Regions from separate parts of the Oceanibaculum sp. genome, predicted to be linked through region 1. Evidence: predicted binding sites of a transcription regulator. Region 1 holds the regulator's gene; the other holds the start of a gene.
The links. The regulator PhoB, encoded in region 1, activates phosphate uptake and scavenging genes when phosphate is short. The targets are predictions, from matches to a motif close to TNTCATAAAACTGTCA.
Positions count from the first base shown of each region.

Region 2: the regulator PhoB is predicted to act here: its motif matches at 2,272-2,287, upstream of MK313_RS09200 (PstS family phosphate ABC transporter substrate-binding protein).

Region 1 is NZ_JAKUSO010000004.1:22,961-28,633, forward strand. It holds gene MK313_RS02570 (LutB/LldF family L-lactate oxidation iron-sulfur protein) at 1-176, shown strand, start outside; gene MK313_RS02575 (LutC/YkgG family protein) at 176-859, shown strand; gene MK313_RS02580 (Smr/MutS family protein) at 862-1,482, shown strand; gene MK313_RS02585 (helix-turn-helix domain-containing protein) at 1,479-1,847, shown strand; gene phoB (phosphate regulon transcriptional regulator PhoB) at 1,920-2,621, opposite strand; gene phoU (phosphate signaling complex protein PhoU) at 2,686-3,396, opposite strand; gene MK313_RS02600 (ATP-binding protein) at 3,537-4,916, opposite strand; gene MK313_RS02605 (UxaA family hydrolase) at 4,997-5,673, opposite strand, start outside.
Region 2 is NZ_JAKUSO010000023.1:41,621-47,293, forward strand. It holds gene MK313_RS09180 (TetR/AcrR family transcriptional regulator) at 1-412, opposite strand, end outside; gene queC (7-cyano-7-deazaguanine synthase QueC) at 485-1,183, opposite strand; gene MK313_RS09190 (6-pyruvoyl trahydropterin synthase family protein) at 1,180-1,548, opposite strand; gene queE (7-carboxy-7-deazaguanine synthase) at 1,548-2,180, opposite strand; gene MK313_RS09200 (PstS family phosphate ABC transporter substrate-binding protein) at 2,419-3,387, shown strand; gene MK313_RS09205 (ABC transporter permease subunit) at 3,526-5,673, shown strand, end outside.

The DNA.
Region 1 (5,673 bases):
CGCTCTATCAGCGCCTGACCGGCATTGCCATGAAGCTGCTTGGCCGGTTCGGCCGGGATAAGGGGCGGTTCCGGTCGCTGCCGCTGGCCGGGGGCTGGACTTCGGTGCGCGACATGCCCGCCCCGCAGGGTCGCACCTTCCAGGAGCTTTACCGCGAAAAGAAGGGGGCCGCCTGATGCCCGACATGTCCCCGCGCGATCAGATCCTGGCCGGCATCCGCCGGTCGCTTGGCCGCAGTGCGCTGGACGGCGAGCCGGCGGCGCAGCTGGAACAGCGGATCGCGGAGCACAGGCCGAACCTGATCCCGCAGCGGGCGCAGCTGCCGCACGACCAGCAGGTCACCCTGTTCGTCGAGATGGCTGAAGGCGTGCAGGCCACCATCAGCCAGGTCGCGGATGCCGCAGAGGTCCCTGACGCCATCGCCGAGTATCTGGCGCAGCATAATCTGCCGGCCGAATTGCGCGTGGCGCCGGATGCCTGGCTGTCCGGCCTTCCCTGGGACAAGCGCCCGACCCTGACCATCAATACCGGCAAGGCCGAGGAGCCGGATACGGCCAGCGTGACCCCGGCCTTTGCCGGCATTGCCGAGACCGGCACGCTGATGCTGACCTCCGGCCCGCACAGCCCGACCACACTGAACCTGCTGCCCGAGACCCATATCGTGGTGCTGAAGAAGAGCCAGATCGTCGGTTCCTACGAGGATGGCTGGGCGCGGCTGCGCGATGCGCAGGCGAAGGATTCCATGCCGCGCACGGTGAATTTCATCACCGGCCCGTCGCGCACCGGCGATATCGAGCAGAAGATCCTGATGGGCGCCCACGGACCGCGCCGGCTGCACATTGTCCTGATCGACGGCTAGGCATGGCCCGGCGGCGCGCCAGCAAGGACGAGGCTGAGCTTTTCCGCCAGGTCGTGAAGGACGCCAAGCCGCTGCCGCAGGATAAGCGCCTGCGGCTGGGCATGCTGGATGAGCTGCCGCCGGAACCGGTTCCCGCCGTGCCCGAGGCCGAAGGCATGGCGCCGGCCAGCCGCAAGCGCGGTCGGGTGTCAAAGGATGAGCCACTTCCTCAGCCGGTCGCACCGCCGGTCAAGGCGCCGGTCGTTCTGCCGACCCTGAAGCATGACAGCGCGCCGGGGCTCGACAAGCGCAGCCAGATGCGCCTGAAGCGCGGCCAGGTCGCCATTGAGGCGCGCATCGATCTGCATGGCATGACGCAGGATGCCGCCCATGTGGCGCTGAACGGATTCATCGCCCGGTCGCAGGCGCGCGGGCTGCGCTGCGTGCTGGTGATCACCGGCAAGGGGACGCGGCGTGACGAATTCGGCCGTTACGAAGCCGGTGTGCTGAAGCGCGAGGTGCCGCGCTGGCTGAATGAGGGCGGCAACCGCGAGAAGGTGCTGGCCTTCGTCCATGCGCAGCCGAAGGATGGCGGGGGCGGCGCGCTCTATGTCCTGCTGCGACGGGTGCGGGAGGAGGCATGACGCCGTTCGGGGAAAGGCTGCGGGCGCTGCGCGCCGCGCGTGGCGTTACACTGAAGGAGATGGCGGCGGCGCTGCAGGTCTCCTCGGCCTATCTCTCGGCGCTGGAGCATGGCCATCGCGGCCGGCCCACCGACGGGCTGATCCATCAGATCTGCGGTTATTTTGGGCTCATCTGGGACGATGCGGAAGCGCTGAATCGGCTGGCGGAGATATCCCATCCGCGCGTCACCATCGACACGGCCGGCCTGTCGCCAAGCGCCACCAGGCTGGCGCACCAGCTGGCGCGGAAGATCGGGATCCTGGACGAGGAGAGGCTCGCGGCGCTCTTGAGCCAGCTCGAAGACTCGCCGAAAAAGCCGGAATGACAGGGCGATAAACGGCAATAAAATAATATTTTACATTAATTTCTTATATAGAGTCGACGCACTGATGGGGTGTCAGGCGAATTGCGGCGCGACGGCATCCAGCGCATAGCCGGCCGACCGGACGGTGCGGATCGGATCACCCTCGGCATCCTCGTTCAGTGCCTTGCGCAGGCGGCGGATATGCACATCCACGGTGCGCGGCTCGACATAGACATCCGCTCCCCAGACCGAATCCAGCAGCTGCTCGCGGGAGAAGACGCGGCCCTGATGCTCCAGGAAATGGCGCAGCAGGCGGAATTCGGTCGGCCCCAGATGCACATCGCGGTCGCCGCGCTTCACCTTGTGGGCGGCAACGTCCATGACGATGTCGCCGCAGCGCAGCGTCTCGGCATCGGCGGCAGGCCGGGCGCGGCGCATGACGGCGCGGACGCGGGCCAGCAGTTCGCTGGGGCTGAAGGGCTTGGTGACGTAATCGTCGGCGCCGGCATTCAGGCCTCGTACTCGGTCGCCTTCCTCGCCGCGGGCCGTCAGCATGATGATCGGGATGCTGCGGGTCTGCGGGGTGCGGCGCAGCCGGCGGCAGACCTCGATGCCGGACAGCAGCGGCAGCATCCAGTCCAGCAGGATCAGGTCGGGCCGGCGCTCGGTGGCCAGCAGCAGCCCTTCCTCGCCGTCGCGCGCTTCGAGGACCTGGAAGCCCTCGCGCTCCAAATTGTAGCTGAGTAGCGTGACGATCGCGGCTTCGTCTTCGACAATCAGGATCAGCGGCTTCATCGTGTGGTCCAATCTCGGCAGGCCTCAAGGGAAAAAGGCCAGTGGAAATGTTTCAAACCGTAGGTCAGTTCTCCGGCTCGACGACGGTGAACGCGCTGGTGTCGCCCTTCGGCCGCTCGGCGGTCAGCGGCCGGCCGGTTACCTGGTAGTACAGCGTCTCGGCGATATTGGTGGCGTGGTCACCGATGCGCTCAATGTTCTTCGCCATGAACAGAAGATGCGTGCAGGGCGTGATGTTGCGCGGGTCTTCCATCATGTAGGTCAGCAGCTCGCGGAACAGGCTGGTGTACATCTCGTCCACCTCCTCGTCCCGGCGCCAGACCAGCAGGGCCTTTTCGGCATCCTGTTCGACATAGGCGTCCAGCACTTCCTTCAGGATCTGCTGCACCATCCGGCCCATGCGCGGAATACCTGTCGCGGGCCGTGCCGGCGGCACCTGGTTCAGGGCGACTGCCCGCTTGGAAATGTTCGCGGCGTAGTCGCCAATGCGCTCCAGATCGGCGGAAATCTTCAGCGCGCCAACAACGCGGCGCAGATCCTCGGCCAGCGGCTGGCGCAGTGCCAGCATGCGAACCGTCAGATCGTTCACATCATGCTCCAGGCTGTCGATCTTCAGATCGCCCTGGATCACCCGCTCGGCGATGGTGCTGTCGCGCTTCGCCAGGGACTGGATGCAGTCCTGCACCTGCGTCTCCACCAGCCCGCCCATCTGCGAGATGAGATTCATCAGCCGCTTCAATTCCTCGTCGAAGGATTTCACGGTATGGGTGGGCATGAGACTTCCTTTCCAAGGGCATGATCGATGGCGGACCGTGCGCCTGCGCTATCAATAACGGGCTTGCACGGCATAAATACTACGTTTCGATGACGCTTTTATTACATCGACATCGAATCGGGGGTTTTCGCGGCGGCCGTTCAGCCCGCGGATGCGGCGACCGGCAGATAGACGGTGAAGGCGCTGCCCTTGCCGACCTGGCTGTCGACGGAAAGCGCCCCCCGGTGGCGGCTGACGATGTGCTTCACGATGGCAAGGCCAAGACCGGTGCCGCCAAGATCGCGGCTGCGCGCCTTGTCGACCCGGTAGAACCGTTCGGTCAGGCGCGGAATATGCTCGCGCGGGATGCCCTCGCCCTGGTCCTGAACACGGATCAGGACCGCGCCATGCGGTGCCTTGGGGAAGGCTGCCGGTACGCTGTCGGCGCGCCGGGCCGTCACCCGGATCGGGGTGCCGGGTCGGCCATATTTGGTCGCATTGTCGATCAGGTTCTGCGCCACCTGCGCCAGCTCGTCCTCGTCGCCGGTGACCGGCGGCAGCCCGTCCTCGATATCGAGCTGGATGTCCATGTCCTTGGTCGCCGCCTGCATGTCCAGCGTCGCCTTCACGCTGGACAGAATGCGCGACAGGTCGGCCAGCCCGCGCGGCGGCGTATGCTCGTTCAGCTCGATCCGCGAGAGCGACAGCAAGTCGTTCACCAGCCGCGACATGCGCAGGCTCTGCTCATGCATGATTTCCAGGAACCGCTCATGCGCTTCCGGATCGTCCTTGGCCGGGCCGCGCAGCGTCTCGATGAAGCCGACCAGCGTGGAGAGCGGCGTGCGCAGCTCATGGCTCGCATTGGCAACGAAATCGGCGCGCATCTGCTCCGTGCGCTTCATCGCCGTCAGCTCGTGCATCAGGATCAGCGCCCGGCTGTCATCCGGCCCCGGTTCGCGCAATGGTTCGACACTGACGGCGAAACTGCGCTCGATGGGGACCAGCATGGTCATCTCGACAGTGCGGCCCTGCCCCTGTTCAAGGGCTGTCTCCACCGCCTTCAGCACCTCCGGATGGCGCAGATTGCTGGCTACCGCCCTGCCCGCCAGCGCCTCGCCGAAGATCTCGCGGGCGGCCCGGTTGGTGGCCACGATGGTTGCCTCGGCATCGATCAGCAGCAGCGGGTCGGGCAGCGATTCCAGCGCGACATGGGCGGCATGGAGGCGCTGCCGCAGGGCGCCCAGATTTTCCGCCTGCACGCGATGCAGCGATTCGATGCGGCCGGCCAGCGGGGCGAGCGGGCTGTTCGGCTCGATCTCCGCCGAACCACCCTCAACCGCCGCTTCCAGCCGGGCAATGCGCTGAAAATGACGCTGCACCAGCAGCGCGAAGATGCCGGGAGAAATCGCCCAGCCCAGCAGGGCGGGCCAGCCATTCAGCTGGCCGCCGGCGACCAGCACCAGCAGCACCAGCCCGACAGGCAGGGACAGCAGCAGGCTGGTCTTGACGATCGCGGAGCGCGACAGTCGGGTTGCGGGCATGGGGGCCTCGGGCTGGCGGAAGGCTTAACGGAACCTACAGCATAGGCCGGCAGGGATGCCGCCGGTCAACCGCCATATCGTTACATTACGGCGCCAACCTGCCAGGGGATGAATTCCGCATCGCCGAAACCCTGCGCCTCGCTCTTGGATTTCTCGCCCGAGGCCACGCGCAGGATGAGGTCGAAGATGCGCTGGCCCATATCCTGGATCGAGATGCCCTCATCCAGCACGGCGCCGCAATTCACATCCATGTCCTCTTCCAGCTTGCGGTACATGGCAGAGTTGGTGGCAAGCTTCAGCGAGGGCGAGGGCTTGTTGCCGAACACCGAGCCGCGCCCGGTGGTGAAACACACGATGTTGGCGCCGCTGGCCACCTGCCCGGTCACCGAGCAGGGGTCATAGCCTGGCGAGTCCATGAACACGAAGCCCTTGGTGTTGATCGGCTCGGCATATTTGAACACGCCGGTCAGGTTCGTCGTGCCGCCCTTGGCGGCGGCCCCCAGCGACTTTTCCAGGATGGTGGTCAGGCCGCCGGCCTTGTTGCCGGGCGAGGGGTTGTTATTCATCTCCCCGCCATTGCGGGTGGTGTATTCCTCCCACCAGCGGATGCGCTCGATCAGCTTCTCGCCGGTCTTGCGGTCGATGGCGCGCCGGGTCAGCAGATGCTCGGCGCCATAGATTTCCGGCGTTTCAGAGAGGATCGCCGTGCCGCCATGCCGGACCAGCAGGTCAGCGGCCGCGCCTAGCGCCGGGTTGG
Region 2 (5,673 bases), on a different contig from region 1:
GGGCGTCGTTCACATAGGCCTCGGCGGTTTCCGAAAAGCCGCGCAGCGTGTCCTTGGATTTCCGGCTCAGTACGTCGGATTCGAGGCGCATGCGCGAGATGATGCTCCACGGCCGTCCGTCCTTGCCCGCCGGGTTGAAGCGGCGGTAACGCTGCCGGTTGAACTCCATCATCCGCCGCACGCGCTCGACATAGGCCAGGTTCTCGGCGGTCCAGATCGCCTTCAGCTCCACCGCCGTACCCTCGACATAGTCCTGGATCACTTCCTCGATCAGGTTCTTCTTGGTGCCGAAATGGTAGTGGATATTGGCGCGCGTCGTGCCCAGCCGGTCCGCGATATCCTTGAAGCGCAGGCCGCGGTAGCCATGGGTGATCAGCAGCTCCGTGGCGACTTCCTTGATGCGATCGCGCATGCGCGGTTCCGTTCCGTGCTGTTCAGGCAAATATCTCAGTGGCCGGCAGCCTAGCAGATTTTCATATCTGATTCAGCCGGCCCGGTAGCGCCGCCAGCCCTCGGCGCGCAACTCGCAGGCCGGGCAGCTGCCGCAGCCATGACCCCAGTCATGGACCTTTGTGCGGTCGCCCAGATAGCAGCTGTGGGTGAGGTCGCGCGTGATTTCCACCAGCGGCGCGCCGCCCAGCCGCTCGGTCAGCCGCCAGGTCTCTGCCTTGTCGATCCACATCAGCGGCGTATGGATGACCAGCCGCGTGTCCATGCCCAGCGTCAGCGCGACCTGCAGCGCCTTCAGCGTGTCGTCACGGCAGTCCGGATAGCCGGAATAGTCGGTCTCGCACATGCCGCCGACCAGATGCTTCATGCCGCGCCGGTAGGCGATGGCGGCGGCGAAGGTGAAGAACAGCAGGTTGCGGCCGGGCACGAAGGTATTGGGCAGGCCATTCTCCTGGAAGGCGATCTCTCCCTCGCCGGTCAGCGCGGTGTCGCTGATGCCCTTCAGCACGTCCAGCGGCAGCAGATGATCCTCGCCGAGCTTTGTGGCCCAGGTCGGGAAAGTGGCGGCGATGGCGTCGCGCACGGTCTGGCGGCACTCCAGCTCCACCCGGTGGCGCTGGCCGTAATCGAAGCCCACGGTCTCGACCCGCTCGAACCGGTCCAGCGCCCAGGCCAGGCAGGCGGTCGAATCCTGCCCGCCGGAGAACAGCACGAGGGCGGCGTTGTCCTTCATGCAGCAGGACCGAAATAGCGGCAGGTTTCGCCGCTGCTGTCGCGCAGCACGGTCACGCAGGCGAGGCCCGGTACCTGGCCGTCGAGCCGCCGCCAGATCCAGGCGCTGAGATTCTCCATCGTGGCCGGGCCCAGCCCCTCCACCTCGTCGAGGAAATGATGGTCGAGCGCCTGCCGTGCATCCTCCATCAGGCGCGACAGCATGCCCAGATCGACGATCATGCCGGTTTCCGGATCGGGCGTGCCGCGCACCGTCACCTGGGCGCGGTAGGAATGGCCGTGGATGCGCCGGCTGGACTCGGCCTCGATGGTGCGGTTCAGCGTGTGCGCCGCATCGAACCTGAATTCCTTGCTCAACTCGAACATCACGGGATACCGATCATCTTGTGGGTCTGCACGCTCAGCCGCCAGTCCGGGTGGTCGAGGCAATAGGCCACCGCCGCCGCCGTATTCTCCGCCCGCGCCGGCCCGTCCATCGGCTGCAGCCAGAAATGCCGAAAGGACAGGGTGGTCATGCCCTCCGGGCCAAGCCCAGGCTGCGGATAGACCAGCTTCAGCTCGTCGCCCTGACGCAGCACCCAGTCGGCGCCTTCCTTCGGGCTGACGCAGACCCAGTCGATGCCGGGCGGCGGTTCCAGCGTGCCGTTGGTCTCGATGGCGATCTCGAAACCGCGCGCATGAACCGCATCCACCAGCGCTTTGTCAAGCTGCAGCAGCGGCTCGCCGCCGGTGAACACGACATGGCGGCGCGCTGTCTCAGTGCCCCAGCAGGCGGCGATGGCATCGGCCAGGGCATCGGCATCGCGGAATTTGCCGCCGCCTTCGCCATCGGTGCCGACGAAATCGGTGTCGCAGAACCGGCACACCGCGCCGGCGCGGTCTTCCTCGCGCCCAGTCCACAGATTGCAGCCGGCAAAGCGGCAGAACACGGCGGCGCGGCCGGCCTGTGCGCCTTCGCCCTGGAGGGTCTTGAACAGCTCTTTCACCGAATAGGTCATGGGGCCACTTTCTGCCGTGTGGCGGCGTTTCCGGCAAGGATAGATGATTCTGCCAATTCGTCGGGAGAGAGTCCGCGCAATGTCATCGTCGTGTCACAAAACCGCAACGCAAATAGGCTAAGACACGGGGGCGACCAGAACGGTTTCGGGCTTGGGTTTTGGCGCGCAGGGGGTCAATGCGGCGCCCTACGTTTTTGCCCGAAGCCGCGATGCCACTCAGGAAGATGGAGCCTATAACATGAAGAAGTTTTCTGCCGCGCTGGCCGTTGCCGCCGGCCTGCTGGTTTCGACCAGCGCCATTGCGCAGGGGGTCGATCCGAACCTGCCGTCCTACAAGCCGACCAGCGGCGTTTCGGGCAGCCTGAAGTCGATCGGTTCCGACACGCTGAACAACCTGATGACGCTGTGGGCCGAAGGCTTCCTGGCGCAGTACCCGAACGTGAAGATCGAGATCGAGGGCAAGGGCTCCTCGACCGCGCCGCCCGCGCTGATCGCCGGCACCGCGCAGTTCGGCCCGATGTCGCGCCCGATGAAGTCGAAGGAAATCGACGACTTCGAGAAGAAGTACGGCTACAAGCCGACCCCGATCCGCTCGGCGGTCGATGCGCTGGCCGTCTATGCGCACAAGGACAATCCGGTCAACTGCCTGTCCATGCAGCAGATCGATGCGATCTTCTCCAAGACCCGCAAGGGCGGCGAGAGCGCCGACATCACCACCTGGGGCCAGGTTGGCGCCACCGGTGAGTGGGCCAGCATGCCGATCTCGCTCTATGGCCGTAACTCGGCTTCGGGCACCTATGGCTACTTCAAGGAAGTCGCGCTGTTCGACGGCGACTACAAGGACAGCGTGAAGGAGCAGCCGGGTTCCTCCACCGTGGTGCAGGGCGTTGCCTCCGACAAGGGCGGCATCGGCTACTCCGGCGTCGGCTACAAGACCGCAGACGTGAAGTTCATCGAGATCAAGGGTGCCGACGGCAAGTGCTACGGCCCGACCGCCGAGAACGCCTATTCGGGTAACTTCCCGATCGCGCGTTTCCTCTACATCTACGTGAACAAGAACCCGAACCAGGCGCTTGACCCGGTCCGTGGCGAGTTCATCCGCTACATCTACTCCAAGCAGGGTCAGGAAGCGGTCGTGAAGGACGGCTTCTTCCCGGTCAACCAGGGCCTCGCCGCCGAGGACCTGAAGAGCTTCGGCCTGATGTAATCGGCTGCGGTGCGGGCGGCGTTCGGCGCCGCCCGCATCTCTTTTGCTTGATCCTGTATTCTTTTATCCCTTTCTTCCTACGCTCCGGCGTCGCGCTGCTCTGGCGGGCGTCGTTCTGAAATCGGGCTGAGGGTTATCATGGCCAGCGACGCCAACGACGCTTCCACCGGAACCGGCAAGACTGCCATCGGCACGGTCCGGCGCCGCAAGGCGACCAGCGCTTCCGTCCTCATCACCGACAAGATCGCCGATTGGGGCATCACCATCGGCGGCCTGATGGTGATTGTTGCCGTGTTCGGCATCATGGTGTTCCTGGCCCAGGTGGTGGTGCCGCTGTTCCTTGGCGGCGATGTGCGCGACACGCGTACCTACCAGATTACGCCGGCAAAGCCTGTCGCCTGGATCAGCACCGACGAGTACCAGACCATCGGCATCCGGATCGCCGATGACGGGCGGATTTCCAGCTTTCATCTTGATACCGGCACGCCGCTGGACAGTGTCGATCTGGATTTCGGCGGTCGGCAGATCACCGCCATGGGCTCCACCTCCGACGGTTACAACCTGGCCTTCGGTTTCGAGGATGGCACGGTCCAGTTCGGTGTGATCCAGCCGAAGATCGAGATCCTTCCGGGCGATGCGCTGCCGACCGCGGCGAACAAGCTGAACGACCGCGACCTGACGGACGGCACTGCCGTCTATTCCCGCATTCCGGGCAACCAGCTCCGCCGCGTCTCGCTGCAAACGACGCTGGACGAACCGCAGGCGATTTCGGAGGCCGGGCGCCCGATCCGCGCCATCGATTATCGCATCGGCGGCACGGCGGAGCGCCCGACCCGGTCCTTCGTGACCGTGGATAGCGATGGCGTGGCGCGCGTCAGCCGCACGGAAACCACGGTGAACCTGCTCACCCGGCAGGCCAGGACGCGTGTCCTGACCTCTACCCTGCCGGACCTGCCGGGCGGCATCCGGGTGACCGAGCTGCTGATGACCAGCCGTGCCGACCAGGTTTATGTCGCCGATGAGAACGGCAATATCTACCGCTACGATACGCGCGATTTCGCCGCGCCGGTTCTGGCCGAAACGATGAAGGCGTTTCCGGGCGCCGAGCGCCTTACGGTGCTGGGCTTCCTGAATGGCGAGCAGGGGCTGGTCGCCGGCGGTTCGGAAGGTTCCGTGCGCATCTTCTACCGGCTGCAGCCGGACAATGCCGGCACCAAGGACGGCTACAGGCTGACCCTGATCCGCGAGCTGGAGCCGCATAGTGCCCCGGTGGTCAACTTCGCTGCCAGCCAGCGCAACAAGTCGCTGGTGACCATGGACCTCGACGGCAATGTATGGCTGCGCCACAACACCAGCGAGCAGACCCTGCTGAAGCTGGAGCGCGATGCGCTGACGGACGAAGGCACGCAGATGCTGCTGGCGCCGCGCAACGACGCCATCCTGATCGCCGACCGCACGGGGCAGGTGAATTACTGGACCTTCCAGGTGCCGCACCCGGAAGTGACCTCGCGCACCATCTTCGGTAAGGTCTGGTACGAGGGTTATGACGGGCCGAGCTACACCTGGCAGTCCTCGTCCGGCACCGATGTGTTCGAGCCGAAATTCTCGCTGACGCCGCTGATCTTCGGCACCATCAAGGCCACCGTCTATTCGCTGCTGTTCGCCATCCCGATCGCGCTGCTGGGCGCCATCTACACCTCGGAATTCGTGCACAGCCGCATCCGCGGAACCGTGAAGCCGGTGATGGAGATGATGGAATCGCTGCCGACCGTGGTGCTGGGCTTCATCGCCGCACTGCTGCTGGCGCCCATCGTCGAGACCTGGATCGCGGCGGTGCTGCTGGCCTTCGGCGCGCTGCCGCTGTCGCTGATGCTGGCGGCCTATCTGTGGCAGGCGCTGCCGTCGCAGATGAAGCTGCGGCTGGATGGTATTCCGAAGTTCGCGATGATGTTCGTGGTCATCGGCCTTGGCTGCTACATCGCCTATGCCGCCGGCCCGCTGTTCGAGAATGTGTTCTTCTACGGCGACCTGAAGGCCTGGACGAACGGGACCATCGGCACCGGCCTGCCCTTCCTGTTCCTGGTGCTGCTGCCGCTGTCCTTCCTGGGCGTCAGCTATGTCTTCGGCCGCACGGTGGGCACGACCTACCGGCTTGCGCTGCGCGACATGCCGCAGAACCGGGCCTCGCTGGTCGATCTCGGCCGCTGGCTCGCCATGCTGGTTGCCGCCGGCATCGTCAGCTACATCCTGGCGGCGTCGCTGACCGCCATCGGCTATGACCCGCGC